3 regions of the Dorea sp. MB18-49 genome follow, and region 2 is predicted to be linked to each of the others. Evidence: riboswitches for the same ligand, from Rfam matches in the RefSeq annotation. Region 2 holds a riboswitch; each other region holds the start of a gene.

Region 1 (10,879 bases), on a different contig from region 2:
CTTCATCATCTGTTACCTTCACGGTAGTAATGCCATCTGCTTCCAGTGTTCCGATATAATATACGTCAATTCCATCTTTTGCTGCCATCTTTGCGGCTTCCATGGCATTCTCTTCTCCATGTTCGCTACCCATTCCGGTCAGTGCAATCCTCGGTTTCTTTCCAAAGTTTCCGGTCTCCAGACCTTCTGCCATCTGCAGAAATGTGTCTGCAATGATTTTTTCAATCTTATCTGCCATCCTGCACACCCCCTATTCAGCCATCAGGGTTGCTGCAAATTCTTTCATCGCCTTTGCGATCAGTCCCTTTACTTCTTCCTCAGATACACCGGCAGCTTCTTCCTGTACAGCTGCTGTATTGCCATGAATAACGAATGATACCCCATCGAAAAGGTTCGTCATACGTCCAAGGAACAGGCTTCCTTTTCCGATGATCATTGCATTCTTAATCTTTCCATCCAGAATGTCTTCTCTTGCAAATCCTACATATGGGACACCGGAAGGAATGTGACCCTGTGTCGGTGCCCATCCGGTCAGGCCATGTTCTTTTGTAAAGTTTGCAAGTTCTTTTCTGTCCAGCTCGCCTCTCTTAACAGCCAGTGCACCGATCATCTTATAATTGGCAAGCGGTACATCTCCTGCTCCTGCCGGTTTTGTGATATCCGGATTCTGCATCTCCGGTGAGAATTTATCGATATCCGTAATTTTCATTCCTGCACGGTCAAGCGGGTCTGCTACCAGGCTTCCGATTACATTCTGCGGTGCAGAACCGGTTCCCACACTGTGGCGTCCAAGCATTCCGAGATCGATCTCCGGATTCACTCCGTCATTCTCAGATACAACAACTGCAAATCCTCCCAGGCAGTCTTCCAGGATCGGAAGGCCTTTCTTTACATGATCTTTTCCGTTCATACCAAGTTTTGCAGTACAGCCTCCTGCTGTAACGACAACCGTCTTATACGCGCCTGCTTTTACCAGTGCGGCTGCCTCGATCAGTGCATGTGTCGGTGCTGCACAGAATCCTCTGGCATCTGATCCGGTTGCATTGACAAGACCTGCCACCTCTGCTGCCGCCTTCGCAAAGTTACCGCCGCCTCTTTGGTTCATATCTCCACAAGCTTCTTCCGCACAGTCAATTACATATTCAACATCTGATTTCTCAATTCCTGCATTCTTCACAGCATAGAGAAGGGCAAGTACACTGGAAGCCTTGCTCATAAGATTTTCATGCATAACATGAGAAGACAGGTTCACATCAATGTCATGTGCCGGTTTTACACAGCCCACTAACTGATGCTCAAAATATAATGGTTCCGCATGATCTTCGCTGATCAGCGTTTCGATCTCAGAAAGTTCCACCCCTTCATGGATTTTTTCAACTATGTCATCAGAGATTACCGGATCTTTGGCAAATGTTTCTTTATATTTTTCAACAAATGCTTTGTCCAGTCTCACTACTTCGAACATATCACATGCCTGTACCAGAAGCAAGAATTCTTCTTCCGGCATGATCTCTCCATATTTTCCGTAACGTTCTGCCCCTTCTTTTTTCTTGTCATAATACGGGAATTCTATTTCGGCAAGTTCATCCGGATGTGCATTACCGATATAAGTCTGGTTCGGCCAGTAAGACACTGCCTCTTCATAAGAACGGAGATGCTCCGGTACTGCTTTTAAATATTCCGAATCTGGATTCACAACTCTTTCTGTTGTCTGTGTTGTTCCGTTGTATAAAACCATATCTGGTGTATGTACTAATACATAACTTGCCCCTTTAATTACACTGTTCATTGGTTATCCACCTTTCCATTTACCTCAAAATAAATACCCTGAAATTTAGAAAAAGGACAGTCCCTGTAGGAACACAACGGACCTGTCCTTTTCATTCGTATGAGAAACTTCGGACTATAACTGATCTCTGATAGCCTGCATCTCTGAAACGATATCATCAACATCTAATACCATTTCCATCATGCCTACCTGCTCATCATAAACCGCTTCGTCAAACTCTGCTTTCATCTCTGGTTCGCATACGTGATATACCGTGAGTCCAAGCTGGACCCCTGTCAATGGACCTGCGAAAGTAGGATCGCCTAAAGTTACAGTCTCAGCTGCAAGACCTGCAGCCTCTCCTTCTGCTGCACCAAGAACCACTACTAAGTTCTCTGCACCATATTCTTCAGCGAATTCTTTTACTCTCTTCTGGTTTTCCAGATCCATTGCGCCTGCGCTCGTTCAGACGAAACATTCCGTAGATGAGAATACGATCTCAGCACCTGCAGTTTTTACACATTCTGCGATAGCCGGTCCCGGAATTCCATCACGGTCTCCGATAATTATTGCTTTTTTCCCTTCTAAAATAGCCATAATTACGATCTCCTTTCTTTTTTATTTAAACCTTATCAAGGTCATTCATCTATGATTTAGAAATTACCTCTCGAGAATCAGATATATTTCTTAATCATTGCTTCAATTGCTTCAGCTGTACAGTCATCTTTTACCAGCTCTTCTACTTTTTCCCCGTCTTTATAGATTGCCATTACAGGAAGTCCAAGAACTTTCTGGGCAATTGCAAGACGGCGTGCTTTTGTTGTATTTAACGATGTGAATTTGAGCTTGTCCCCATAAGTATCTGCAAATTCATGTACCTTCGGCATCAGTGCCTGACAAGGAACACATCCATCTCCATAAAAGTCAACAAATACATAACCTTCTGCTTTTAATACTTCTTCTTCAAACGTAGTCTTATCTACATCTATCATGTCATTTTTCCTCCTTTTTTTATTATAATGACCCGGTTAAATTCCGGAGTTTCTCCTAAAAATAATCTGACATGCTGCGTTCGACCTGAACAGCTGCGATCGCACCATCTGCTGCCGCTGTTACCACCTGACGCAGGCTCTTTACACGTACATCTCCTGCTGCATATACACCCGGAATATTGGTATGCATATCAGCATCCGTCTTAATGTACCCTCTTTCATCCATGTCAATGACGCCTTCAAAGATCTTTGTATTCGGAACCGTTCCGATAAATCCGAACAGCCCGAACATTCCGTCTTCCGGATCTGCTTCGACTTTTGTTACTTCTCCGGTCTTAACATTCTTCACATACATTGCCTGAAGGATGTCGTCACCTTCCAGTTCTTCTACGACACTGTCCCACATAAAGAAAAGCTTCGGATTCTTAAATGCTTTTTCCTGAATTGATTTTGCAGCCCGCAGTTCATCTCTTCTGTGAATGATCGTAACTTTTCTTGCGAATTTTGTCAGATACATAGCCTCTTCTACCGCGGAATCCCCACCGCCGACTACATATACTTCAAAATCTTCAAAGAAGTTCGCATCACATGTTGCACAATACGAAACACCTTTTCCTCTGAACTGTCCTTCTCCCTTGCATCCAATTGATCTTGCATGTGCACCGGTAGCAATGATCACATTCTTAGCACGGTATTCATTTTTTTCACTTTTCAGAATTTTTACATCGCCTTCCAGTTCTACCTCTTTGATCATATCCGATACTCTTTTGGCCCCGAATTTTTCGGCCTGCTTCGTCATCCTTGCGATCAGGGAAGGTCCTGACTCCCCTTCTACGATCTGTCCAGGATAATTCTCAATCTCATCTGTGATTGCAATCTGTCCGCCATCCTGTCCTTTTTCAATGATCAGAACATTCAGCCGGCTTCTCCCTGCATACAGTCCCGCTGCCAAACCAGCAGGACCTGCACCAAGGATGATAACGTCATAAATCTCACTCATTTTACGTTATATCTCCTTTATTTTTACATGTATTACTCGAAAATGGTCTGTCCGTCAACTTCTGTTGTCAAAGCTTTCAATGCTTTTTCTACGATCTGACGGCGTAATTTCTTTTCTTCTTCCTTATCCAGTGCCGGATTACCAAGTGGATGTGGAATTGCAACTGCCGGTACGATTCTGTTTGCACCAACTGTCATAGAAATCGGAGTGACTGTACAAATATGTACAACAGGAATTCCTGCTCTTTCGATTTCTTTTACCATCGTTGCACCGCAACGAGTACAGGTACCTCAGGTAGAGGTAAGGATTACTGCATCTACTCCGTCGGCTTTTAATTTCTGTGAATATTCTGCTGCAAATGCTTTCGCAGATGCTACAGATGTTCCGTTTCCTACGGTTGCATAGAACAGATGATGAAGCGATCCGATCACACCTTCTTTTTCCATATCGCGAAGAACATCTACCGGAAGTACACGGTCCGGATCTTCATTCGCATATACCGGATCATATCCGCCATGTGCAGTCTCATATGTCTCTTCTGTAAGATCTGTAACTCCTGTAATATCATACTCTCCATAGTGAGAAGCACTTGAACTTTCTATGTGGTCCGGGTTTCCCTTTGGAACGATACCACCGGAAGTAACCAGGGCAATCTTCGCATGTGCAAGATCCTTCACTGCCGGATTTGGTTCTACTCTGTCAAAATTCGGCATCGGATATTCTGTTACATATGGCTTGTCATTCAATTTCTTGATCAGCATCTTAACCGCACGTTTGGATCCTCTTTCTTTTTCGAAGAAGTTTACACGTACACCATTTGGGATATATCCTTCTTCTGCAGATGAACCGATTTTTTCTCCTTTTGCCAGTTTCACTGCCAACGGAGCAAGTTTCTTCACTGCATCCCTCATACCTGCCGCACTGTTCTTTGTTGAGATCATGTAGACATCATTCTTGAACATATCTGCTCCAGGGTTTTCTACATACATACCTGTAACTGCAGGAATTCCAAGTTCCTCCTGAACAGCTGCCGCAATTGTACCGCAAGCCACACCATAACGTCCTGCATTGAATGCCGGTCCTGCAATAAATACATCCGGTGCCTGCTCTTTTACCATTGCAAGAATATCTGCTTTTGCTTTTTCAAGGTTCTCATTGAAGTAAGAATCTCCGCAAATAACTGTTGCAATAATCTCTGCTTCATCTTTAAAATTCTGTGTCAGTGCCAGACCAGGTCCTACAACTTCCCCAACACGAATTTCTGCAGGATAGTCTGCTTTTTCCTCTCCACCAATCTGTGCAAAGAACTGGTTGATATAATGAACTACTTTTATCTTAGACATATTCTTATCCTCCCTCTTCTATCTTGCACTCAGTTTATTGAAACCTGTCTCATTTGTTGCACCTGTGATTACCTGAAGTTCTACTTCCAGAGATCCGTCCTCACGCAGTGTCTCTTCACTTGCTCCGGCAATCTTTGTCACATAATCCAAAGTTCCAATTACTTTATCAAGTTTTGGCAGGATAACAACTTCATTTGCATTACCACCTGTTACAACCGCATCTGCTGCCACATCTGCGTCCGCAAGAGACTGTGATTTTCCATCACGTCCGGCATACTCATCTGTAATAATTACAGTCTTGATGCCTTCTGCTTCGACCTTCTTACAGTTCATAATAAGGTCTGTATCCGGATTACCAAATCCTTCCTGTGATACGATAACGCCATCCAGATCTAACATCTTACACAGTTTTGCTGTCCAGTCAGAAGATCTTTCTTTATCTGCAAGGTATACATTTTCATTTGTAATGATCTGACATACAAAGTTCAGTGTCTTTCCATGTTCTTCAAACAGATCATGAACAACCGGATTATTCTCATGTACATATGTAGGATTCTTATCACATGCAGATACACAGTTACCGGAGACGATTGCTCCGTCCATGATCTCTGTAGGACTTAAGATTGTAGGAAGTGTCTTCTTTGCATCCACTCCGTATACATAAGTGTCATGTAAGAGTCCCTGGCTTTGAAGCATCTGGACATATGCAACTCTCGGAAGATCCGGATACTGTGTGATTCCTTCTTTGATACCGCATGTCTCATACACTTTTGTCTCATCTGGTGTAAGCTCACGCGCTAATTCCCCAATGTAAGCTGCTACCCGGAATCCGGCAAACCGGACTGCTTTTTCATATTCATGCTGCTTGATACCTTCTACAGGTTCACATACCATAACCAGATTCAATGTCTTGGAAAATGGTGTGTAATCAGCTCCCGGTCCGGTCATGTCAATGATACCTTCCTGGAAACCGACGATTCTTCCTGCTGTTACAACAGCCATTCCTTTTAATGCATATGTCTTTCCAGAACCAACGGTATCAACTTTTGAAATAATTCCCGGGAATACCCCGCCTTTTCCCTCAACTTTTACTCTTGGTTCGATCACATCTTTTACCGGTGTGATTCTTACTGATTCTCCTGGTTTCGCAATATCAAAAGTGACTGTTTTGATATGCTCATCTTCCAATGCTACCGCTTTTACAGCTCCTTTATCTACATACAGGATTCCATCTTCAATCTTTGATGTATCCGCAAACTGGATATCCTTAATGTAAATATTCCCCATTTCTAATCTCACGATCTTTTCCTCCTTTTTTCATCTTCTTTTATAAAACGCTACCCGTTTTACAACCTCTTTTATCACTGTCTTCTACCAGACATCCGCAGACGCCAGTCCGCTCTCTAATAAAGTCCAGTCAACCAATTGAAAATCCTTATAAACTTCTTCTTTGTAATACTTACTTTTATCTTGAAATTTCTGACATACCAGAATCGCATTTTCAATCAATCTGACAGATTCCCCATCCACCTTCTCCTTTCTCTCAGATATCAGCACAGATTTGTACGGTGTTTCCTTTGGTTTTACACTTCCTGATAATGGATGTGTCAATAATCTGTGACCTTCGTAAATTCTGTCCCTTACTACCTTCAGAAGTTCTTCATAAGAGAGTTCCAGATAGATTACCTCATGTGTATCATCCAGCCTGGATCGTACAAGCGGATTATTTGTGATCACCATATACTTACTCATTCATGTCCATCCTCTCTTATGTTATTTCAACCAGCCTTAGAAAATAAAAAGGACGTTCCACGCCAGTTACTGCGTTCAAACGTCCTTTTCTGTCTTTCGTCCTGTTAAATCTAATTCCCCTTACAGTACAAGATTCAGAATGTAGTCCCTTTCTCCGTCCTTTTGCCTGAAAGTTTCGTCCGGTTTTTCTCCATTTTTTTCGATACCGGTTTGCCTCTTCGGCGGCTGCCCTGGCAGCTCTCTCTTGAGAAATATCATCCCACTCTTCTTTTCAGTTATAGAAAATTTTTATATCATTTATTTTCTTCCTCTATATTACATCATTGTTACTTATATTGCAATACTTTATCTTTTTTTATCTTTTTTTAGTTGTTTTGAACAATTATGTAATCTGCTTTTTGTATATTTTTCTATTTTCCCTCCGTTTTTCGTTTTCACTTATTCATTATTCACAAAGTCTTTTTTCTTTATTTTACTTTTTTATTTTTTAAGAAATTATGATAGTAATCGTCATGCAATTCTTTCATCTGGCTGCTCAGGAAGAACAATGCAAGAATATTAGGAATTACCATCAATGAATTGAAACAGTCTGCCATATTCCATACCAGATCAACCTGTGCAAGTGAACCTAACAATACACAGAGCGAAACCAGAACCGCATACGGCTTTACTGCCTTTTTTCCAAATAAATATTTCACATTGGCCTGCCCAAAGAAATACCAGCCAATAATCGTCGAAAATGCGAAAAAGAACATACAGATTGCAATAAATACATTACCGAATTTTCCGAATACACTCGAAAATGCATACTGGCTGAGTGCTGTACCTGTAAGCCCTGTCGGAATCGACTGTGTTGTAATAATCACCAGTGCCGTCAGATTCAGAATTACAAAGGTATCAATGAATACACCGATCATTGCTACAAATCCCTGCTCTACCGGATGTTCTACTTTCGCTACCGCATGTGCGTGAGGCGTCGATCCCATACCTGCTTCATTCGAGAACAGTCCTCTTGCCACACCTTTTGTGAGTGCAAGCTTTACCGTTGCTCCCACTGCTCCGCCACTGACTGCAGACGGTTTAAAAGCACCTACAACGATAGAATAAAATGCATATGGGATTTCTTTAAAGTTTGCAAAGATTACAATCAGTGATCCGATAATATAAAAACATGCCATGATTGGAACAATCGTCTCTGTAACTTTTGCAATTCTGGAAATTCCTCCGACAAATACAAACAATGCGATAGCCGCTATAATGATCCCCACCACTATCTGTGGTATACCAAATGCAGTATGAAATGCTGACGCTATCGAGTTGGACTGTACCGCATTTCCCATAAATCCCAGTGCAAAAATAATCAGAACAGAAAAGACAGCTGCCAGGATTTTTCCAAAAGTACCTTTGAAAGCCGCCTGGATATAATAAACCGGTCCGCCTGTTACATGCCCGTCTTTTCCTACATGCTTATATTTCTGAGCCATAATAGCTTCTCCGAAAATGGTCGCCATTCCAAGAAATGCCGCAATCCACATCCAGAAAATCGCTCCCGGTCCGCCTATTGCCAATGCTGTTGCCGCTCCTGCAATATTCCCCGTTCCTACCTGTGCTGCAATAGCCGTTGCAAGTGCCTGAAATGATGACATACCGTCTTTTCCCGCCGTTCCTTTTTTCGAAAACAGTCCGCCAAACGTTCTTTTCCACCCGGCCTTAAATCCACGTATCTGGATAAATCCGAGCCGGATCGTAAATATAACACCTCCTCCTAACAGCAGAATGATCAAAATATAATCTGCCAGATAATGCTGAATCAGTAATACGATATTATTCAGTTTATCCAAAGTCTTTCCTCCTTACTTATAGATTTTACGAATAATGAATTAAGTCTTTTCTATAAATATACTCTTTCATTTATTTTAAATCAATATTTTATTTTATTTTTTATTTTTTTGTACATTATGCACAAATCAATTTCTACATACCTGCATATATAAAAAAAGACCGTGAAACCGCCATGCATGCACTTTGGCATACATAGCCGATTCCACGGTCTCTTGTTTTATCTCTTATGCTTCAATTTTCTGATTCTTACCACTCGAATTTCTTCTCAAAGTAAGCATCCAGATCTTCAATCTTGATTCTTTCCTGTTCCATGGTATCTCTGTCACGGACAGTTACTGCTCCGTCTTCTTCAGAATCGAAATCGTATGTTACACAGAATGGTGTTCCGATCTCGTCCTGACGACGGTAACGTTTTCCGATATTTCCACGGTCATCATATTCGCAGTTGTATTTCTTGCTTAACTGTGCAAATACTTTCTCTGCGCCTTCATTCAGCTTCTTAGAAAGCGGAAGCACACCGATCTTAACCGGTGCCAGTGCCGGATGGAAGTGAAGAACCGTACGTGTATCAGGCTTCTCCTCTGTTCCGATCTCTTCTTCATCATAAGCACTGCAAAGGAATGCAAGTACCATACGGTCTGCACCGAGTGACGGCTCGATAACGTATGGGATGTATTTTTCCTTTGTCTCATCATCAAAGTATGTCAGATCCTGTCCGGATACATTCTGATGCTGTGTTAAGTCGTAATCTGTACGGTCAGCGATTCCCCACAGTTCTCCCCATCCGAATGGGAATAAGAACTCAACGTCTGTTGTTGCTTTACTGTAGAAAGAAAGCTCTTCTTTATCATGATCACGGTAACGTACTTCATCATCTTTCAGTCCTAATGCAGACAGCCAGTTCAGACAGAACTTCTTCCAATAATCAAACCATTCAAGGTCTGTGTCCGGTTTGCAGAAGAATTCCAGTTCCATCTGTTCGAACTCTCTGGTACGGAATGTAAAGTTACCAGGTGTGATCTCGTTACGGAATGATTTACCGATCTGTCCGATACCAAATGGCAGTTTCTTTCTGGATGTACGCTGTACATTCTTGAAGTTTACGAAGATTCCCTGTGCAGTCTCCGGACGGAGATATACCGTATTCTTCGCATCCTCTGTTACTCCCTGGAATGTCTTGAACATCAGGTTGAACTGACGGATATCTGTAAAGTCATGCTTTCCACATGTCGGACATGGGATCTGATTCTCATCGATAAAGTTCTTCATCTGCTCCTGTGTCCATGCATCTACCGCACCATCCAGTTCAATGTTATTCTCTGCACAATAATCTTCGATGACTTTATCCGCACGGAAACGTTCGTGACACTGTTTACAATCCATCAGAGGATCACTGAATCCTCCGAGATGTCCACTTGCGATCCATGTCTGTGGATTCATAAGGATCGCACAGTCCACACCTACATTGAACGGAGATTCCTGAATGAATTTCTTCCACCATGCTTTTTTTACATTGTTTTTCAATTCTACTCCGAGATTACCATAATCCCATGTATTTGCAAGCCCGCCATAGATCTCAGATCCCGGATATACAAATCCTCTTGCTTTCGCCAATGAAACGATCTTATCCATAGTCTTTTCTGCCATTTTTTTATCCTCACCTTCTAAAAATATTCATAATTGTAATTAATTATAGCGTCTGACTTCTTTGTTTTCAAGCCTTATCGCACAATTGTTTCCAATATCTCCAATGATTTGAAGCGTTTTCCCAGATATTCATCCAGATATGCTTTTGTAAGTTTCTTCAGTTCTTTCAGCACATCTTCTTTTACCACGAAAGTATATAGTTTCTCAACCGGAGAACACACGATGTACTGCAGTGTATATAATGTCGACGGAAGCAGCCGGATTCCATCGGAAATATGTCCGGCACACTGCGTGCATATCACACCACCCCGCCGTATACTGAACACTTTTTCCCGCTCTCTGTCCCCGCACATAATACATTCCATCACCTGCGGTCCTTCCCCGTTCACGGTAATTGTCTTCAACTCATAGATGCATCGTATCAGTTCATTCGGAATATGGACATTCGTCAACGCTCGCAGCGTCTGATACAGAAGTTTCAGCATCTCTGTCTCATCATTCGCCTCTCTTGCATAATATCCCGCCAGATCCATAA
Region 2 (10,879 bases):
CTGCATAGATCGCATAATCATCCTTTGCCGCAGATAACAGTTTCTTATAATAATTGATTGGAAGAAATGTTGCCGAAAATAATATCGTACTATTTCCTTTTCCCATATATTCCTGCAGGCATCCCGCCGGATTGACACAGAACAGATGCAGGTAAAACTTTCCTTCTTCACTTAGTTCTGAATAAATCAGATAATTTTCATCCAGCCGGTCATGAATATATATGAAATTACGGATACCAAAGTAAAACTCCAGTACCCCTTTCCGTATTACTTCATCTTTACAGTCTTCTATAAACTCTTCCAGCTTTGTCATCAAAGACAATAGCTTAATATACACATGTGACACACTATTCAGTATCTGGCAGCCGTCACATTCTCTTTTTAACTCCAGAAGCTGCTTATTGCAGTTCTCCAACGCCGAGACAAGTTTCGGTTCTCCGTATTTTACCAGCTTTTTGATTTTCAGAAAATCTTCCTTGCAAATACTGGTGCTGTACATGGTTCTCCCACGTTCGACCAGATTGTGTGCCTCATCGATCAGAAACAGATATTCTCCTTTGACGCCGTCTCCGAAAAAGCGTTTCAGATGTGCATTCGGATCAAAGACGTAATTATAATCACATATAACCGCATCTACCCACTGCGATACATCCAGTGCCATTTCAAACGGACACACATTCCATTTCCTTGCCTGTTCTTCCAGTACTTCCCGGCTCATCTCATCTGTCGATGTGAGCAGTTCATAAACAGCAGCATTTACACGGTCAAAATGTCCTTTGGCATATGGACATGCATCCGGATTACAGATAGTTTCCTCACAGAAACAGATCTTTTCTTTTGCCGTCAATGTGATGACTTTCATCTTCAGATCCTGCTTCCTCAGGATCTCGAATGCCTGACTTGCCACCGTTCTGGTGATTGTCTTCGCCGTCAGATAAAAGATCTTTTCTCCCAGTTCTTCCCCGACTGCTTTCACCGCCGGAAATACGGCCGCCATTGTCTTGCCGACTCCGGTCGGTGCCTGAATAAATAATTTCTTTTTTCTCAAAATTGTCCTGTATACCGACGCAACCAGTTTCTTCTGTCCGTCTCTATATTCGAATGGGAATTCCACTGTTTTGATTGAAGCATTTCTCTTGGCTCTCCATTCCATCTGGTATCTTGCCCATTTTTCATATTCTGATACAAGTTCTTCGAACCATTTCTTAAGTTCTGCCCGGGTATATACCTCCTGGAATCTCCGGATTTCTTCGGTATCTAAATTACAATACGTCATCTGTACTCCGATTTCTTCCAGATTTTTCTGTTCTGCATAGATATAGGCATAGCATTTTGCCTGAGCCAGATGTAAAAGCTGCGGTTCTTTCAGACGTTTCAAATCCTTAAATACTCCTTTGATCTCGTCGATCACCACACGCTTCGGAAGTTCTATGATCCCGTCCGCTCTTCCTTCTACACTCAGGATAAATCCATCGCACGCTATCTGATACTTTAACGAGACCTCTGCACGGTACTCTGCCCCCTGCTGTCTCTGGATTTTCCGGTGTATCCGGCCGCCCTGCTGCATAGCCTCCTTATCTGCCCCGCCGGTCCGGTTGTCAATGTCTCCATGTCTCAATATAAATTCCACCAGATTCCGCACCGAAATGCGGATACACGGTTGTTCCAGATTCATGATCTGCTCTCCCCCAATCGTTCTTCATACATCGGTCGAACCGCTCCCGTCATCCCTGCGATCACATCGATCACCGTCATGATATCTCCGCTCCGGTTCTTCTGATAAGCATGGTAGCTTCCCTGAATGCAAAAACTCAACATCACGTTCATCGCCGTATCTTCTTCAAACTCCGGATATTTTTCAAAAATCATCTGCTTGATACTCCGCTCAATACTGTCCGCGAAATGATTTGCCTGACTGCCGGAAAATAATATTGCCGTCAGAGAATTCTGAGATATATAGGCCATCAGAAGTTCCCTTGCGAATTCTGCCGGATGCTCCAGAAGATATTCCGGATGCTGAATACTGTTCGCAATCGACTGTACCACTTCTTCTTCCATCGCATCTGACAGATCGTAGATATCTTTATAATGTGCATAAAAGGTAGACTTATTGATCCTTGCACTTTCACATAATTCTTTTACTGTTATCTTTTCCAGAGGTTTTCTGGAACGCAGTTCGATAAATGCATTCTTGATTCCCCGCTCTGTTTTCTCAATCCTAAGATCCATTTCATTTTCTCACTTTCCCGACACTTTTTCCCATTCGTCGGTTATCCACCCATTCGTCGGTTTTGTCGGTGGATACCTTCTCGCATTTCTCTTATAATATGATTATAGATCAAAAAAGCAACTACTGTCCATTATCTTTTCGGCAGTTAATTATTTACGTTGCATTTTTACGGAGGTTAATATGGATTTTTACGGATTTTACACAGGAAAAATATTCGACGCCTATGAATTTCTCGGCGCACACCCGGACAAAGACGGAACCACATTCCGTACCTTTGCACCTGCTGCATCACGCATTACAGTCATTGGGGAATTTAACGACTGGCAGGAATGGGAACTTAATAAAACTTATGACGGAAATTTCTGGGAATGTTATGCCAAAGGTGCAAAGCCGGGCATGATGTACAAGTACCGCATCTACAGACAGGACGGAAACTGCGTAGAGCACTGCGATCCTTACGGCTTCGGCATGGAACTCCGTCCGAACTTCGCGTCTATCATCCGCGACCTGTCCCATTACAAATTCAAAGACAGCAAATGGATGCAGAAGCGTTCAGTATGCAAGGACAAACCACTCAATATCTACGAACTGCATTTCGGCTCATTTAAGAAGCCTTCTGAAAAAGCAGACGACTGGTACACTTATGTAGAAATGATCGACATCCTGATCCCTTATCTTAAGGAAAATGATTATAACTATATCGAGATCATGCCGCTCAGCGAACACCCGTGTGACGAATCCTGGGGATATCAGAATACTGGATTCTTCAGCCCGACATCACGCTATGGAACTGCCGAAGAACTGATGAAATTCATTGATGCCTGCCACAAGAACGACATCGGTGTGATCATGGATTTCGTGCCGGTACATTTTGCCGTTGATCATTATGCACTGGCCGATTATGACGGAACTTCACTTTATGAATATCCACATCAGGACGTTGGTGTCAGCGAATGGGGAAGCTGCAACTTCATGCATTCCAGAGGCGAGGTCCGAAGCTTCCTGCAGTCTGCTGCGAACTACTGGTTAAGCGTATATCATGTGGACGGAATCCGTATGGATGCAATCAGCCGTATCATTTACTGGCAGGGTGAACCGGCAAGAGGTGTCAACAATAATGCAGTAGACTTTATTCGTGAAATGAACCGCGGATTAAAAACACTGCACCCGACAGCTATGCTCTCTGCCGAAGATTCTACTTCTTTCGAAGGCGTAACAAAACCTGCTGATCAGGGCGGACTTGGATTCGATTACAAATGGGATATGGGCTGGATGAACGATACACTTGACTACTTCCGCACCGCACCGGAATACAGAAGCCGCGATTATCACAAGCTTACGTTCTCCATGATGTACTATTATAACGATGTTTTCCTTCTTCCGCTTTCACATGACGAGGTGGTTCACGGAAAGGCAACCATCGCCCAGAAAATGCATGGAGAATACGAAGAGAAATTCCCACAGGCACGTGCCTTCTATATGTACATGTATGCACATCCTGGAAAGAAATTAAACTTCATGGGGAATGAGATCGGACAACTCCGTGAATGGGATGAAAAACGTGAACAGGACTGGGATATCCTGAAGTATCCAATTCACGATGCATTCCATCACTTCATGCAGAAACTGAATCATCTGTATATGACAACTCCGGCTCTTTCCGCAAAAGACTATGAAAACGCCGGCTTCCATTGGCTGGACTGTCATCAGGAAGAACGCTGTATCTACGCTTTTGAAAGAACGGATGGCAAAGAACGTATTGCCGCTGTCTTTAATTTCTCGGATGAGGATCAGAAAGGGTATGAACTTCCGGTGGAAGATGCGAAAGAACTGGAAGTGATTCTGGCTAGTGATGATGAAACTTTTGGAGGATGTAAGAAGTATACGAAGAAGAAAGTGAAGGTTACGGACGGGAAGGCTGTGCTGGATCTTTCGGCTTATTCGGCGGTGTATTATTCGATTGCTGTTTAATGCATTAAGCGAAGGCTGCCCGGACCGGAATAAAAGTTAGGAATCCTTTATTCCGGTCCGCGTAACCGGTCTGATGAACTAAATAACAATTTACTTCTTCTTCGGCTACGACTTTGATGAAGCCGCGCTCTTCCTGTGTAATGATAGATTTACCATTTGCGCTCATGATGAATTTACCACATTTTACGGCAATTCCTTTTTCTTTCGCCTTGTCTTCTGTCATTCCGGCAGATGCAATCTCCGGATCTGTATAAACGCATCCTGGAACGATACTCAGATCTATGGATGGTTCTTTTCCGGCAAGCTTTTCAGCTACAACCATTCCCTGTGCGCTTGCCGCGTGTGCAAGCTGTGCACCAAAGATCAGATCACCGATTGCATAGACTCCCGGGATACTGGATTCGAAGTTTTCGTTCATCAGCACACGTCCGCGTTCCATATCCGGTTTTACATTTTCTCCAAACAGTCCATCTGTATTCGGACAGCGTCCCACTGCACACAACACATACTCTGCTGTCACTTCCTGTTCCTTTTCTTTCTCTATATAGTGACAGGTACAGGTCTCTCCTTCTACTGTTACGCCCTGTACTGCCGCAGAAGTATGGATATCAATGCCTCGCTTTTTCAGGATCTGTTCCTGCCAGTTCGTATAACTTACGGAATACTGCGATCGCATTATCCAGCGTTTCTTTCGATTCGGTCTCGGTTGGCTCTACCATCAGTGCTTCATCCACGATCAATGGGAAATACATTGTAGGCGGATGAATACCATTGTCCAGCAGACCTTTTGCGATATCCATTGCCGAGATTCCGGATAAATTCACCGGTGAACCATGTGTCAGGTGTCCGCCATGTGCAAGGTTCAGGCCCATAACGGTATCGCCTGGTTCGAGAAGTGCCTGATACACTGCAGTATTGGCATTGGCTCCGGAATGCGGCTGTACACATACATGCTCACATCCGAATAATTCTTTTGCTCTTTCAATTGCCAGATTCTCCAGAATGTCTACATCTTCGCATCCGCCGTAATATCTCTTTCCCGGATAACCTTCTGCATACTTATTGGTCGGTACGGTTCCCATTGCCAGCATCACTGCCGGGCTTACAATATTTTCAGATGCAATCAGCTCCAGATTTCTTCTCTGTCTGCCAAGCTCTAATGCAAGTGCTTCCCCAACTTCTTTGTCACATTCTGTGATGTAGTTTGTTACATCTTCGATTCTGTTCATTTGTTTTTACCTCCTTCGGAATCTGCCTGCTTTTCGCGCCCATTCCCTATTTTGAGCACTAAAAAAGCAGGCAAAAAATACTTTCTTTTCAAAAGTGTTTTTTGTCTGCCTCTGTCCTTTTACCTGAAAGATTACTTCTTCGGTACAATTCTTATTGTTCTCCAGAGCGTCGTCCGAATTCGTTCCCTTTTACCTGAGAGTTTCTGCATGCCCCTTCAGCTCCTATGCTGCATGATATCTTTGCTTCCTTCTACGCATTTTATTAAAATAATACGTTTCACTTCATTTATGCACTTTGCACATATGTATCTCACAAATCCACCCATCAACCATGCAATTAGCACAACAAGTTATGTCCTTTAAGTCAACAGTAAATCCATAAGTTAATTATTTATCACAAAAGATGGTACCTGTCAAAGCATTTCAACTCTGCCAAATACCATCTTCTTATCTCCATCTCTTAAAGCTTATTCACTGCTTCCGCAAGATAATCATTGCTTACTTCTGCAAAGTTCTCATTCTCCACTGCCTCTGCAAGACTTGCATCGATCGGCATCTTACCGATGACCGGAACGCCGAGTTCTTCTGCCACTTCGTCGATGTGGCTCTCGCCGAATACGGAGATCTTACGTCCGCAGTCCGGACATACCAGATAACTGTAGTTCTCGACGATTCCGAGTACCGGGATATCCATCTGTCCTGCCATATTGTAGGCTTTCTTTACGATCATGCGTACCAGATCCTGCGGGGAAGTTACGATCACGATGCCTTCTACCGGAAGGGACTGGAATACGGTAAGCGGTACATCACCGGTTCCCGGCGGCATGTCTACGAAGAGATAATCCAGTTCTCCCCATGCAACATCTGTCCAGAACTGTGTGACAACACCTGAGATGACCGGACCTCTCCAGATAACCGGATCATCTTCTTCCGGAAGTAAAAGGTTGATGGACATAATCTTCGTTCCATCCTTTGCCTCACATGGGAAAATATTTTCTCCATCCCCTTTTGCTTTTTCATGGATTCCATACATCTTCGGAATGGATGGACCTGTGATATCTGCGTCCATGATACCTACAGAAAATCCCTGTTCTCTCATCAGCCTTGCAAGCGATGCGGTAACCATAGATTTTCCAACGCCGCCTTTTCCGCTGACAACTGCGATCACATGGTTGATGTGTGATTTTTTATTTTCCGGTTTGATCAGACTCTGCGGTTTGCTTCCGCATTCACCTGCATGGGAACAGCCCGCACAATCGGACGGGCTGCAGCCTGTTTTTTGTTCTTCTGCCATTTATCTTACTCCTCTACAGCCGCAATAAGTTCTACTTCACACAGAACTCCCTTTGGAAGTGTCTTTACTGCAACACAGCTTCTTGCCGGTTTTGATGTAAAGTATTTTCCATATACTTCGTTGAATGCTGCAAAGTCACTCATATCTGCAAGGAAGCATGTTGTCTTTAATACCTTGTCAAATGATGTTCCAGCTTCTTTTAAGACCTCTCCTAAGTTCTTACATACCTGCTCTGTCTGTGCTTCAATTGTAGTTGCTTCTACATCATTCACTTCCGGATTGATTGCGATCTGTCCTGCTGTATACAGTACTCCGTTGTGTACATATCCCTGTGAGTATGGTCCAAGTGCCTTTGGTGCTTTTTCTGTTGCTACGATTTTCATAATGTTATTTCTCCTTTGCTACTTCATATAATTTCTGTGCGATACACACATCAAATAATCCCATTCCAACCGATTTGAAATATGTTGTCTGACCTTCTTTGATCTCTTTTTCCCCCGATACGAGATATTCATGCATCAGTTTTACCCGGTCTTTTGTAAGTTTTCCACTTGCCAGAGGCTGGCTTAGATCTCCGCTTTCCTCACATGCGTATGGCAGTTCAATGTATACATTGTCCACCAGATCCAGTACTGCATCCGGGATTTCCCTCATTTCCGGCATATAAGAGCCGATCGCAATGATGCATTTTCCTCTCAGAAGTTCTTTATCATCCGGAAGAACAGGTGTGGTAGAAGGAGTTGTTGTACAGATGATATCACTGTTTCGTACAAGCTCTTCCACTGCTTTACATTGTACTACCTTTACGTCTTCCTTATCAATAGCTTTTTTCAGTCTTTCCAGATAATCTGTCAAATCACGGTCACTGTGGTTGAACACATATACGGTATGGATATCTCTTGCCGCACATGCATACACAGCCTGATGGAATCCCTGCATTCCTGCTCCGATGATTCCTACGGTGCGACAGTCTTTTCTTGACAGATGGCGGATCCCCACACCGCCGACAGCTCCGGTTCTCCATGCCGTTACCGATTGCCCGTCCATAACAGCAAGCGGCGCGCCTGTCGTATAATCATTCAGTAACACGATACCATCTATCGACGGCAGTCCCAGTTTGGAATTCTCCGGGAAGATCGACAGGATCTTTGTCCCTATGATATCCTTTGTGTAACATGGCATATACATGAGCTGCTTATTTTCATGTTCTACCGTCGGTCTTGGCGGCATATAGAACTCACCTGATCCATAGATCCGGTATGCCTCTTCGATCTGATCCATCATCTGATCCGGATCAACCATTTCTTCGATCTGCTCCTTGCTTAATACGATCATTTTACATTTCCTCCAGTTCTTTTTGTTCCCTTGTGACATCTCTCAGCCACTTGTATGTCAAATACCGCTTTAAAGTAATCGGTACTTTGATCAGTTCATCACTCATCAGTATAACATAGACGACCGGCACACTGGCATGCAAAATAAATGCCGCCACTGCCCCGAGTAAAATGGAGAATCCCCACATCGTCGATACATCCATGATCAATCCGAATTTCGTATCTCCGCCTGCACGGAATACCCCCACTACCATTGTGGTATTAAATGCCTGTGCCACAGTAAAATACGACATAACGAAGAACATGAAACTTAAGTAATTCTTTGCCGGTCCGGTCAGTGCCAGATTCGCATTGGCGATTGGTGCCGAGATCAGTATCAGCACACCACCCAGGATTCCAAGAATCAGACTTAACCACACGAAACGTTTTCCGTATGCTTTTGCCAGTTCCATCTTGCCTTCCCCGATCGTCTTGCCGAGATAGATCGCCGTTGCATGGGAAATCCCGAATGTTACGACTGTTGCCAGCTGTCTTGCCACCTGCGCAACCGAGTTGGCTGCCACTGCTGCGCTTCCAAGATGCCCGATCACCGCCGTATTCGCCGACGTTCCCAGTCCCCACATCAGTTCATTTAATACCACCGGCATAGAATAAACTGCGAAATCTTTTAACAGAACCTTATCGATCTTCACCATATCTTTAAGCCGGATCCTTACTACTTTATTTCGGAAGATGGCATAAACGAGAACCATCACTGTCTCGGCTGCTCTGGCACACAGCGTACCGATTGCCGCACCTCTTACTCCCATTACCGGGAATCCAAATAGTCCGAAGATCAGAACCGCATTTACCACAATATTCATCAGCAATGAAATCAGATAAATAAATGTAGCCACCATTACCCTCTCGATACTGCGCATAATATTCAGATACACCTGTGTCACCGCCATGAACACATAGGAAAATCCTACGATTCTTAAATACTTTACTCCTTCTGCAATAACTTCCGGATCAGAGGTATAGATCCGCATCAGTGTCTCCGGCATGCCAAGGGCTGCTCCTGCGAATACTACTGCAACGATGAGTCCGGCACTTAATCCCATACCCAGGACTTTCTCTATCGTTCTGGTGTCTTTCTTCCCCCAGTACTGCGCCGTCAGAACCGTTGCTCCGGAGGTCACTCCGTAAAAGATCAGTGTCATGATGTATTGGATCTGTCCTGCAAGAGATGCCCCGGATAACACTTTCTCTCCAACCTTTCCAAGCATGATCACATCCGTCGCCGTAACTCCGACATTGATCAGATTCTGGATTGCGATCGGGATGACCAGAGCGAATACATTCCGGTAGAATTGCTTCCAGTTGATTGTTTTTGTATATTTACTTTTTTCTTCCATTTATTTTTTCTCTGCTCCTATTTATTCTTATCACATTTTCTGCTTCTCTGCAGATAATACACCGCAAGCTGTGTCCGATCTCTTAATTCCAGTTTCTCGAGCACATTGCTGATATAATTCCGGACCGTTCCTTCGCTTAAGCAGACTTTCTCCGATATCTCTTTGTTACTGAGTCCCTCAGCAACCAGTGCTGTGATCTCCAGTTCCCGTTCTCCGATTCCGTAACTGTTCCAGTCAAATGTCTGCTCTTTTTCTTTCTGCTCTTTCTGAAGCAATCCCGGGATTCTGGACATAATCTCAGTTCCGAATACGGTCTGATTCATCTGCACCGCCTGCAATGCCGGAAGGATACTGCCGTAATCCTGTTTTATCAGATATCCTTTCACACCATATTTTAATGCTTTTACGATGTACGCATCATCGGAAAACGTGGTAAGCAAAAGAATCTTTGCATCCGTATGCCTTTTCAAAATCTGTTCTGCGGCATCCAGACCGTTCATGTCCTTCATACGGATGTCCATCAGAAGAACATCCGGCAGCAGTTCATCATATAACCGGACGGCATCTTTTCCATCCTGTCCGGTGCCGGTTACTTCTACTTCTCCTCCTGCTTCCAGAATTGTCTTTAACGCACTGGATACCAGGATATCGTCATCTACAATTACTATCTTCATCTTTTTCCCTCATTTTTAGGAACCGTAATAAATATACGGAAGCCATTTTCTTTCTGGATCTGCATGGTTCCGCCAAGCATGCGGACACGTTTTTTCATATTCTCGATCCCGATTCCGCTGCTTTCTGTATTTTCTGTTTTTCGAGCGTTTTCGGTCTTTCCGGCACTTTCCTTCTCGGCATATTCTTCCCAGTCTCCATCTGGCCGGATCCGCTCATCTGACGTTCCATTATCTTCTATGATCAGCTGATATAGTCCGGGATGTTCTCTTGCCAAAATCTTCACCTCATTTGCATTGCTGTGGCGCATCACGTTATTCAGTGCCTCTTTCGTAATGGCTATAAAGCTGTATTTGATCTCTTTTGGAATATCATATCCCATATCATAAGTAAGCTGTACCGGACAAAAACGGAATTCTTCTGCCAGCGATTCCATCACTTCTTTTAAATTTACCGACTCATCATGCAGATCGTGCACGCTCTGTCTTACATTCGTCATGGCTTCGTTCAACGTCTGATCCAGCTGCTCCATCGGGACTTTCAGATTCTCAGCCTGATTAACAGTCTTTAACGCTCCCACCATCAGGATGGATCGCGACAGCATATGTCCCACATTGTCATGGATTTCTCTGGCGATACGATTCCTTTCTTTCAGTGTGGCCAGATATACTTCTGTGTCCTGCTTTTCCAGCAGATCCTGATTCTTCTTTTCCAGCATCAGTGTCAGTTCTCTGCTGTCATCTCTGGCCCTT
Region 3 (10,879 bases), on a different contig from region 2:
AAGCTGCTGACGTAGGAGCTGACCTTGTAGGTAAAGTGGAAGCTGGTATTCCGGAAGATGACCCGCGTAACCCGGCCGTTATTGCTGACAATGTAGGAGATAACGTAGGTGACGTTGCAGGTATGGGAGCAGACCTTTTTGAGTCTTATGTAGGAGCACTCGTTTCTGCACTGACACTTGGAATCGTGTATTATAAAGCTGAGGGAGCAATCTTCCCGCTTCTGATCGCAGGACTCGGACTGGTTGCATCTATCCTTGGAACATTCTTTGTAAAAGGTGATGAGAATTCAAATCCACACAAAGCATTAAAGACTGGTTCTTATGTAGCAAGTGCACTGGTACTGATCGTATCTTGTGTACTCAGTAAAGTATTCTTCGGAGACTTTAAGGCAGCAATCGCTATCGTAGCTGGTCTGATCGTAGGACTTCTGATCGGTATCATCACAGAAGTATATACGTCCGGAGATTACAAATCAGTAAAAGAAATCGCAGAACAGTCAGAGACTGGATCTGCAACAACCATCATCAGTGGTCTCGCAGTAGGTATGAAATCTACAGCAATCCCGATCCTTTTGATCTGCGTTGGTATCTTTATTGCTTACCAGACATGCGGACTTTACGGTATCGCGCTTGCCGCTGTAGGAATGCTTTCTACAACAGCCATCACAGTAGCTGTAGATGCTTATGGACCGATCGCTGACAATGCCGGTGGTATTGCAGAGATGTCCGAGCTTGATCCACACGTTCGTCAGATCACTGACAAACTGGATGCCGTTGGTAACACAACAGCAGCTATGGGTAAAGGTTTTGCTATCGGATCTGCAGCCCTGACAGCACTTGCTCTGTTCGTATCTTACGCAGAAGCAGTACATCTTAAGTCAATTGATATCCTTGACTCACGTGTAATCATCGGAATGCTGATCGGTGGAATGCTTCCGTTCTTGTTCTCAGCTATGACAATGTCATCTGTATCAAGAGCAGCATACCAGATGATCGAAGAAGTAAGACGTCAGTTCAAGACAATGCCTGGAATCATGAAGGGTACAGAAAAACCAGATTACAAGTCATGCGTTGCAATCTCAACAACAGCAGCATTAAAAGAAATGCTGGTTCCTGGTGTCATGGCAGTACTTGCACCGCTGGTAGTCGGAATCCTTCTTGGACCTTCTGCACTTGGCGGACTTCTTGCAGGAGCACTTGTAACAGGTGTTATGATGGCAATCTTCATGTCTAATGCAGGTGGAGCATGGGATAACGCTAAGAAATACATTGAAGATGGAAACCACGGTGGAAAAGGAAGCGAGGCTCATAAAGCAGCTGTAGTTGGAGACACTGTAGGTGATCCGTTCAAAGATACATCAGGACCATCTATCAACATCCTGATCAAACTGATGACAGTTGTATCACTGGTATTTGCACCACTGTTCCTGTCAATCGGCGGATTATTATAAGAACATTTTAGAATAATCATAAAAAGCAGACGATATCTGTACCATCCGGTACAGATATCGTTTTTTTACTCTACTATGTGTACAAGAAGAAATTGTCTGCAATCAAAATATCTATAATGAGCAGCAGAGTTTGCGGGTGATTTATAAAAAGTTGAGAAAAATATTAGAATTGGGGGACTGGCAACCACCCGCTGTTTGTGATAATATATGTGTCGGGACTTTTATTAATTTTGAAAATAGATAGAAAAGAGGCAATAAACATGACAAAAGTAGATATTATTTCAGGATTCCTCGGAGCAGGAAAAACTACATTTATCAAAAAGCTGCTCAGTGATGTATGGGCAGGAGAGAAACTTGTGCTGATCGAGAATGAATTTGGCGAGATCGGTATCGATGGCGGATTCTTAAAAGATGCAGGAATCGAGATTACAGAGATGAACTCAGGATGCATCTGCTGTACACTGGTAGGTGACTTCAGCAAAGCTCTGGTAAAAGTATTAGATGAGTATCATCCGGACCGTGTAATCATTGAGCCATCAGGAGTTGGAAAATTATCTGACGTAGCAAGAGCAATTGAAGCTGTAGAAAAAGATGCGGACATTGAAATTGACGGAAGAATCACAGTTGTAGATGGTAAAAAGGCAAAAATGTACATGAAGAACTTTGGAGAATTCTTCAAAGATCAGGTAGAGCATGCGTCAACAATCGTAGTAAGCCGTACACAGATGATGACAGATGAAAAAGTAGAAGAATGCGTACACACACTTCGTGAAGAAAATGCAGAAGCAACGATCATCTCTACACCATGGGATGAGCTTGGCAAAGAGGCAATCAGTCATGCACTGACAAAGGGTGCTGAGATTGAGAGCCTGTTTGAAGATCATGAAGATCACGATCATGATCACGACCATTGTGACCACGATCACCATGACCATCATGATCACGACCATTGTGACCATGATCACCATGACCACGATCATGATCACTGCGATCACGATCATCATGACCACGATCATCATGACCATGATCACGATTGCTGCTGTGGACACGATCACGATCATCACCACCATCATCATGCAGATGATGTGTTTACAAGCTGGGGCAAAGAGACTGTTCATAAATATACCGAAGAAGAACTGGATTATCTGCTGAAGGCACTGTCAGAGACAACATCTTACGGAACAATTCTTCGTTCCAAAGGTATTATCCAGATGACAGACGGATCATGGAAACAGTTCGACTTAGTACCGGAAGAGTACGAAGTAAGAGAAGGACAGCCGGACTACACAGGACGTATCTGTGTAATCGGAACAGACCTGAAAGAGGACGACCTTCTGAAATTATTCCACGTATAGGATACTAATAATTGGCTCCATATTATTATGGAGCCAAAAATCACAATATAACCATAAAAGAAAGAGGTGCGAGTATGGCAACACCTATGTTTATCGTTACGGGATTCTTAGACAGTGGTAAGACAACCATGATCAAGGATACCCTGATGGAACAGGAATGGATTGAACCGGGACTTACACTGTTACTTCTCTGTGAAGAAGGAGAAGAAGAGTATCCGGAAGAATATTTAAAAGAAAAAAATATGGCAGTTCTGAAAATCGAAGAATTTGACCAGTTGAACACTGTATTTTTCAAAAACTGTGAAAGAAACTATCATCCGGCACAGATTATCATCGAGTACAATGGAATGTGGAAGCTGGAGGATCTGCTTTCAATCAGATATCCGAGAAGTTTTGAACTTCAGGGAGTATACTCTACCGTAAATGGTACAACACTGGATATGTATCTGATGAATATGAGAAATATGCTGATGGAACAGCTCACAGAGTCTGAGCTGATCGTTGTTAACAGATGTGCAGATGGTGTTAACAGATCCGGATTCAGACGTGCACTGAAGGTACAGAATCCGATGGCACAGCTGATCTTTGAAGATATGCAAGGCAAGATCATCGAGCCATCCGAAGAAGATCTCCCATATGATGTAAAAGGAGACAAGATCGTACTGGATGATGTTGATTTTGGTGTGTGGTATGTGGATGCATATGATCATCCGGAATTATATCTGCATAAAGAAATCGACTTCAAAGGACAGATCTTCCGCCCGAAGGGAATGCCGGACAATATGTTCGTTCCGGTCAGAGAGATCATGACATGCTGCGCGGAAGATGTACGTTATTACGGATATCCATGCAAAGCAGAAAAGAAGATCGATGTAAAAGCAAAATCCTGGATGCAGATCCGTGCAAGGTTCGAGTACGAGGCAGTAAGTTCCTTTGGAAATAAACAGCCGGTACTGTACCTGATCGATATGGAACCAGCCGCAGAGCCGGAAGATAAGGTTGTGTATTTAGGGTAATTGGGATTTAATTCAGAAAGGCACGACGACCCGGACCTGCATAAAAAGTAGGAAGCCGTTCCTGTTCAGGTTCCGTCGGCGGGAAATACTAAAGCGTCAAAATTATGCTAAAAACGGGCTTCCGAAATTTGCAACTCGCCATTCGGCTCAAACAGGCAAATTTCGAAAACCCAACGCATAATTTTGACGCTTAACTATTTCCAACACCTTCTTCACATTCACTGGAACGGCTTTCTACTTTTTATTCCGTGTGTGTCGAATACCTTAAGAATGAAATGGCAAGTGCGTAACCGTAGTGGCCTTCACCGGGTTACACTTCCGGGCATTTTATTTATTAACATTCGCTGCCAGTCACGACTTGAAGGAAACAATAGATAAGGATTATTGTGAATGTGGAATGCCGTTAGAAACAGTTAGAGAGTCAGAAGCACCGTTAAAGGAACGAAGCGAACGTGTTTGAGGCGAACGCCGAGTTTGAGCGTAGTTCCTTTGCTTTTAGGTGATTCTGACTCTCTTAGTGGTTCTTATGGTATGGAACCTGAACAAGAAGCCTTATCTATTGTTTCCTTCAAGGACTGAGAGGCCGTTTCTCCAGTTAATAAATTAAATCCCAAGCTTATTTTATATCAGAATATACGATGTTTCCTCCGCAGATCGTATATTTCACCTTACCGGTAAGTTCCTCTCCGGTAAATGGTGAGTTTGATGATTTGGAAGCATATTCTTTCGGGATCCATGTTTCATCAGGGTCAAATATAACAAAGTCTGCATCTGCACCTTCCTGAATTGTTCCGTAAGGCAGATGGTATAGCTTTGCCGGGTTCACTGTCATTTTTTCCAGAAGTTGTATCATGGTCAGATATCCGGGCTTTACAAGGTTGGTGATACCGAGTGCAAGGGAGGTCTCGAGACCGATAATGCCGCTTGGGGCTTCTGTGATCGGTTTGGATTTTTCTTCTGTGCTGTGTGGGGCATGATCCGTAGCAATCAGGTCAATAGTTCCATCAGCGAGTCCTGCAATAATCTGCTGGCGGTCATTTTCCGTACGAAGCGGCGGATTCATCTTTGCCAGCGTGCCATGTTCCAAAACAGCGTCTTCTGTTAAGGAGAAGTGGTGCGGTGTTGCCTCAGCGTGTAATTTTGCTCCCAGTTTTTTGTATGTACGGATCAGATCAATCGATACACCGGAACTGATATGCTGGATTACAACATCTGCACCGGAACGGAGCGCCAGAAGACAGTCTCTTGCCACCAGTGCTTCTTCGGCAATGGATGGAGAACCGTAGATGCCGAGTGCATCGGATACTTTGCCATGATTGATTCCATTGTTGCGGATAAAAGCCGGGTCTTCTTCGTGAAGACTGATCGGAACGTTTAACTTTGCGGCATTTTTCATCGCCTGATAGCAGAACTCAGCATTCAGAAGAGGGATGCCGTCATCGGTAAATCCGCATGCCCCGGCTTCTTTTAATGCAAGCATGTCTACTTCGTCCCGGCCCTTTAATGAACGGGAGATTGCAGCAGCCTGGAAGATACGGATATCTTCTTTGGAAGCACGTGCAAGATTATCTTTTAGGGTGTCTGTATTGTCGACCGTAGGGGATGTATTCGCCATACAGATTACAGTAGTAAACCCGCCTTTTGCAGATGCCTTTGCTCCTGTATGGATATCTTCTTTATATGTAAATCCCGGATCACGGAAATGTACATGTGTATCGATGAGTCCCGGTCCGACAACGAGTCCTCCGGCTTCTAGAATCTCCTCGGAATCTTCTGAAATTTCAGGTGCGATTCTTGCAATTTTTCCGTTCTTCACCAGTATATCCATATGCTCGGACAGACCAGATGCAGGATCAACCACAAGTCCATGTTTGATGATCATGATAAATTTCCTCCTTAAAAATCTGATGTTAAAATACAGTAAATATTATAAATGTAGTATAATGTATTGGAAATGGGCTTGTCAATTAAGAGACATGGAACAGGAAAGCTGAATATATGAGAAATAAAAGGAGCACGTAGAACAGAAATGGGATTTAAACGTTTGGAAAAAAATTTGATCGATATTATAAAAGAAGAACAGGCAAAACTTGGATTTCGGAAAGAAGAGATCCGTTTGTATTATCCATTGATTTCCCTCAATCATTTCTTTGAGGCGGATGACGATGTGGATGAGATGCAGACACGTCTGGAACAGTTCCCGGAAGAAGTAAAGAAAAAACTCGGAGATATCTGTGTAACGCACAAAAAAGACAGATTCTGCCTGCATATTCCGGAACAGGGAAGTGTCTATGTACATGAACATACGGCAGAAAATGAATTCATCAAAAAGCTGGTGGAGCTGATGATGAATCACGGAATCAAAAAAGAAGATATCCTTGCGATATTTCAGAAAGAGGCAAAAGATATCAGGGTGGGAGATATGCACAACGGAGAATTTGACTTTTGGGTAAGATTTCCGGAAGAAAATGAGGACGAATACTATTACTGCTTTAAGGACGAAGGGTGTCATGTGATCTATCACCGTTTTTTGCCGGAAGATTATGCAGATTTCGGATTCTGAAAGGCAGTCGGAAAAGAATAAAAATACAGATGCAGACAGGAATTATAATTATAACTTATAAATGCTGCCTGCATTTTTAATTATAAAATATCTTGCTATATGTAAAGATTCATGATAAGCTATACTACATCGTGCTAAAGCAAAGACGTGCTAAAGCGATTTGGGTGAGGACTTATTCTCAAAATAATGACAATTGCTTTGACGAATTTGCTGCAATGCGATTACGTTATCATAAAAAACTCAGGAGAGTCTTTTCGTAATGAAATGAAAAGCGCCGAAGGTGTAAGCAGAAAACAGATCTGCAAATCTCTCAGGCAAAAGGATGGAGGAATGAATTATGGAAATTTTGGGACGTATTGACACTTTTATCACATGGTTTGACGGAGTCGTATGGGGACTTCCGTTAATCATCTTAATTCTGGTCACAGGAATTTTTCTGACTGTGCGCTTGGGCCTTCTTCAGGTAAGGTATCTTGGGAAAGCGTTAAAATTCATGGTGAAAAATGAAGAAGATGGACACGGAGAAGTAACTAGCTTTGGAGCTCTTTGTACCGCATTATCGGCAACAATCGGTACCGGTAATATCGTCGGTGTGGCAACTGCAATTTCTGCAGGTGGACCAGGAGCGTTATTCTGGATGATCCTGACAGCATTTTTAGGAATGGCAACAAAGTATTCAGAAGGTCTTCTGGCAGTAAAATACCGTACGATCGATGAAGACGGGCATGTACTTGGCGGACCATTCTATTATATTGAGAATGGAATGGGTGTAAAGTTCAGATGGCTTGCAAAGATATTTGCATTCTTTGGAGCAGGGGTTGGATTATTCGGAATCGGTACATTTACACAGGTGAATGGTATCTCATCTGCAGTCCGTAACTTTTTTGATCCGAACATGGCACATACAGTAGCATTATTTGGAAATGATTATTCATGGGCAACTGTAATATCCTGTCTGGTACTGACGGTATGTGTCGGAATGGTTGTATTAGGTGGAATCAAGAGAATTGCAAAAGTATCTGAGATCGTCGTTCCGTTCATGGCGGTTCTGTATGTAGTATTGGCAGTCATTATCATGGTGACAAATATTACCGCAATTCCGGCAGCTATTGTAACAATTGTAAAATCAGCATTTACCGGAAGCGCACTGGCCGGTGGTGCAATGGGAAGTATGATCGTAGCAATGCAGAAAGGTATTGCCAGAGGAATCTTCTCGAATGAATCCGGACTTGGAAGCGCACCGATCGCAGCGGCTGCAGCACAGACCAAAGAACCTGCAAGACAGGGACTGGTGTCAATGACCGGTACATTTATTGATACGATCGTAATCTGTACGATGACAGGACTTTCTATTGTCATAACAGGAACATGGAATACGGGACTGGAAGGTGTGGAAATTACGACAGCGGCCTTCCAGAAGGGACTTCCGTTCCCGCCGGTTGTGGCATCCTTTGCATTGATGATTTGTCTGGTATTCTTTGCATTTACAACGATTCTTGGATGGGATTATTACGGAGAACGATGCCTGGAATATCTGTTTAATAAGAATATGAAAGCTGTAAGAGCGTATAGATGGCTTTATATTATATGTGTATTCATCGGACCATATATGACGGTTGCGGCAGTATGGAATATCGCAGATATCTTCAATGCATTGATGGCAATCCCGAATCTGATAGCCTTGCTTGCGCTCAGCAAAGTCATAGTAAAAGAAACGAAAGCATTTACGGAAAAGCTGAATGTGGAAGAGAAGAATCAGAGAATTCTCAAAGGAATGAATGCAGAGAATGCATAATAGAATATAAGTTCTGTAGAGCATATGGTGATAAAATACAGGGATTTTGGTATAAGAAGCAGAATCCCTGTATTTATTTTTGTCCTCTTATTTTGATAGAAAAAATATGCTGGATGCAGAATTTATAAAAGGTCATACTTTTCTTTAAAAGTCCGTATTATTTCTAAAATAAAACAAAATACATACAATGTTTGTGTAAATTTGTGCAAAATGTGTTAAAATGTAAGAAAACAAAGGACAGGTGCAAAAATGAAGAAACAAAAGAAAGATCCATTGTATAAAAGCTTCGGTTATGCATTTGCCGGAATATTTGCAGTGGTAACGAAGGAACGGAATATGAAGATTCATTGTGTGGCAATGGTTTGTGTGGTGATCGCAGGATTCGTATTTCATATTACACCGGTAGAGTGGTGTATCTGCCTGACATTGTTTGGTCTTGTCATGGCATTGGAAATGGTGAATACGGCGGTAGAAGCAGTGGTTGATCTGGTCACGGAAGAGAGAAAGCCGCTTGCAAAGCTTGCCAAAGATGCGGCGGCCGGAGCAGTATTGATCGCGGCAATCATGGCAGCAATTGCAGGGATGATCATATTTATTCCAAAGCTTTTGGAAAGCCTGTCTATATAGACATCGAAAGGAGAACGACCTATGGAAAAATTAGGAAGCGGATTAAAGAAAGTATTACTTGCAGGAATCGGAGCAGTTGCAGTCACAGGAGAGAAATCAAAAGAACTTCTGGATGAGATGGTGAAAAAGGGTGAGCTGACTGTTGAACAGGGCAAAGCACTGAATGAAGAACTTAAGCATAACATCAAGTCGACAGTAAAAGAAAAAGTGAATGTAAAAGTAAAAACATCTTCACCGGAAGAACTGGATGAGCTTTTGGATAAGATGACTCCGAAACAGATGGCATTGTTGAAACAGAGAATTGATGAGATGGAGAAAAAACAGGAAGAATTTGAAGCAGCAGAGACGGTAGAAGATGTGACAGACGAATCCGTATGCGAAGATGCGGCAGAGAAAGCAGCGGAAGAAGAGACAGCTGAGAACGAAGATATTTAAAGAGGAACAGGTTCATGAGTAAGGGAGAATCCAAAGAATACCGTACCAGGTTAAAGGAGATTACATCCGTACTTCATAAATATGGAATCACCAGGGGAATTACGCCTCAGAAACTCCGGATGATACTGGAGGATCTGGGGCCTACTTATATTAAAATCGGTCAGATTATGTCACTGCATTCAGACATTTTACCGAAAAGATATTGTGATGAACTGATGTGTCTGCGTTCAGAAGTAACTCCGATGGAATTTCCGGAAGTAAAAGAAGTGATCGAACAGGCATATGGTTGTCCGTGGAATGAAATATTTGCATTTATTTCCGATACACCACTGGGATCAGCATCCATTGCACAGGTCCACAGAGCAGAACTGCTCAGCGGTGAACAGGTTGTTATCAAGGTTCAGCGAACAGGTATTTATGAAATTATGGCAAGAGATATCGGACTCCTTCGGAAGGCAGTAAAGCTGATGCCGCCGATCAGTCTGAAAGGAATGGCTGACTTCGACCAGGTACTGGATGAACTTTGGAATGTGACACGGGAAGAGATGAATTTTCTCACCGAAGCATCGAATATGGAAGAGTTTGCCAGACGGAATGCGGATGTCGTATATGTAAGAACACCGAAACTATATCAGGAATATACAACCATGCATGTGCTGGTCATGGAATACATCGAAGGGCCTGCAATCGATGATAAAGAGAAACTTCTGGCAGGCGGATACGATCTGGAAGAGATAGGGATCAAGCTGATCGATAATTATATCAAACAGGTGATGGAAGACGGTTTCTTCCATGCAGATCCCCACCCGGGAAATGTAAAGATCCAGGATGGCAAGATTGTATGGATCGATATGGGAATGATGGGAAGACTGACCGAACGGGATAAAGAACTGATCGGAAAAGCAATCCGCGGCATTGCAGAAAATGATATCGGCATGATCCAGGAAGCAGTCATGGCACTGGGTGAATTTAAAGAGAAACCAGATCAGAGCGTATTGTATGAAGATATCAGTGAACTGATGTCGAAGTATGGGTCCTTAGATATGGGAGAGATCGATGTTGCAGAAGTGATGATGGATCTTATGGAAGTGATGAAGGAAAATAAGATCCGTATGCCGCATGGTCTGACGATGCTGGCAAGAGGATTGACTAACATGGAAGGCGTGCTTGCAGACATTGCTCCACAGATCAATATGATCGAGATCGCATCCAGACATATTTCAGAGAGTATGTGGAAAGATCTGGATTGGAAAAAAGAATTAAAACATGCAGGAAAGAATCTTTACCGTTCGATGCATAAAGCAGTAGAAGTCCCGGGACTTGCGGCGGATGCACTACATGGTCTGATGAAAGGTCAGACAAGAGTTAACCTGGATCTGCATGCATCCAACGATCTGGCACAGTTACTGAGGCGTCTGGTGCGGAATGTGGTAATGGGATTGTGGGTGATGGCATTGCTGATCAGTTCAAGCATTATCTGCACTACCAATATGAGCCCGAAGATCTGCGGAATCCCGGCAATTGGTGCGATTGGGTATTTATTTGCATTTGCGATTGTGATGTATGTGCTTATTAAGCATATTCTTTCCAAATGAATTTGGGATTTATTCTCAGTTTTATGGGCAAATATGCCCGAC

The links. Region 2 has a riboswitch for glycine ahead of glyA (serine hydroxymethyltransferase). Riboswitches for the same ligand answer to the same signal wherever they lie in the genome.
Region 1: another riboswitch for glycine. It lies ahead of NCY30_RS02180 (GrdX family protein); the one in region 2 lies ahead of glyA (serine hydroxymethyltransferase).
Region 3: another riboswitch for glycine. It lies ahead of NCY30_RS02120 (alanine/glycine:cation symporter family protein); the one in region 2 lies ahead of glyA (serine hydroxymethyltransferase).

What each region holds. Positions count from the first base shown of each region.
Region 1 covers NZ_JAMOYX010000002.1:76,450-87,328, reverse strand. The annotation lists gene grdD (glycine/sarcosine/betaine reductase complex component C subunit alpha) at 1-238, opposite strand, end outside; gene grdC (glycine/sarcosine/betaine reductase complex component C subunit beta) at 251-1,789, opposite strand; gene grdA (glycine/sarcosine/betaine reductase complex selenoprotein A) at 1,904-2,365, opposite strand; gene trxA (thioredoxin TrxA) at 2,443-2,760, opposite strand; gene trxB (thioredoxin-disulfide reductase) at 2,816-3,760, opposite strand; gene grdB (glycine reductase complex selenoprotein B) at 3,793-5,103, opposite strand; gene NCY30_RS02185 (glycine/sarcosine/betaine reductase component B subunit) at 5,122-6,402, opposite strand; gene NCY30_RS02180 (GrdX family protein) at 6,475-6,855, opposite strand; glycine riboswitch at 7,000-7,112, opposite strand; gene NCY30_RS02175 (alanine/glycine:cation symporter family protein) at 7,323-8,696, opposite strand; gene NCY30_RS02170 (glycine--tRNA ligase) at 8,944-10,344, opposite strand; gene recO (DNA repair protein RecO) at 10,419-10,879, opposite strand, start outside.
Region 2 covers NZ_JAMOYX010000001.1:78,920-89,798, reverse strand. The annotation lists gene NCY30_RS00500 (helicase C-terminal domain-containing protein) at 1-1,675, opposite strand, end outside; gene NCY30_RS00495 (TetR/AcrR family transcriptional regulator) at 1,672-2,229, opposite strand; gene glgB (1,4-alpha-glucan branching protein GlgB) at 2,411-4,201, shown strand; partial or broken gene NCY30_RS00485 (FAD-dependent oxidoreductase) at 4,296-4,832, opposite strand; gene NCY30_RS15280 (hypothetical protein) at 4,810-4,968, opposite strand; partial or broken gene glyA (serine hydroxymethyltransferase) at 4,969-5,430, opposite strand; glycine riboswitch at 5,532-5,605, opposite strand; gene NCY30_RS00475 (Mrp/NBP35 family ATP-binding protein) at 5,891-6,724, opposite strand; gene NCY30_RS00470 (RidA family protein) at 6,730-7,107, opposite strand; gene NCY30_RS00465 (ornithine cyclodeaminase family protein) at 7,112-8,059, opposite strand; gene NCY30_RS00460 (MATE family efflux transporter) at 8,061-9,455, opposite strand; gene NCY30_RS00455 (response regulator) at 9,473-10,129, opposite strand; gene NCY30_RS00450 (sensor histidine kinase) at 10,126-10,879, opposite strand, start outside.
Region 3 covers NZ_JAMOYX010000002.1:55,193-66,071, forward strand. The annotation lists gene NCY30_RS02095 (sodium-translocating pyrophosphatase) at 1-1,451, shown strand, start outside; gene NCY30_RS02100 (CobW family GTP-binding protein) at 1,712-2,806, shown strand; gene NCY30_RS02105 (TIGR03943 family putative permease subunit) at 2,881-3,822, shown strand; gene NCY30_RS02110 (dihydroorotase) at 4,439-5,704, opposite strand; gene NCY30_RS02115 (DUF3877 family protein) at 5,852-6,385, shown strand; glycine riboswitch at 6,617-6,721, shown strand; gene NCY30_RS02120 (alanine/glycine:cation symporter family protein) at 6,723-8,180, shown strand; gene NCY30_RS02125 (diacylglycerol kinase) at 8,430-8,807, shown strand; gene NCY30_RS02130 (phasin family protein) at 8,829-9,242, shown strand; gene NCY30_RS02135 (ABC1 kinase family protein) at 9,257-10,837, shown strand.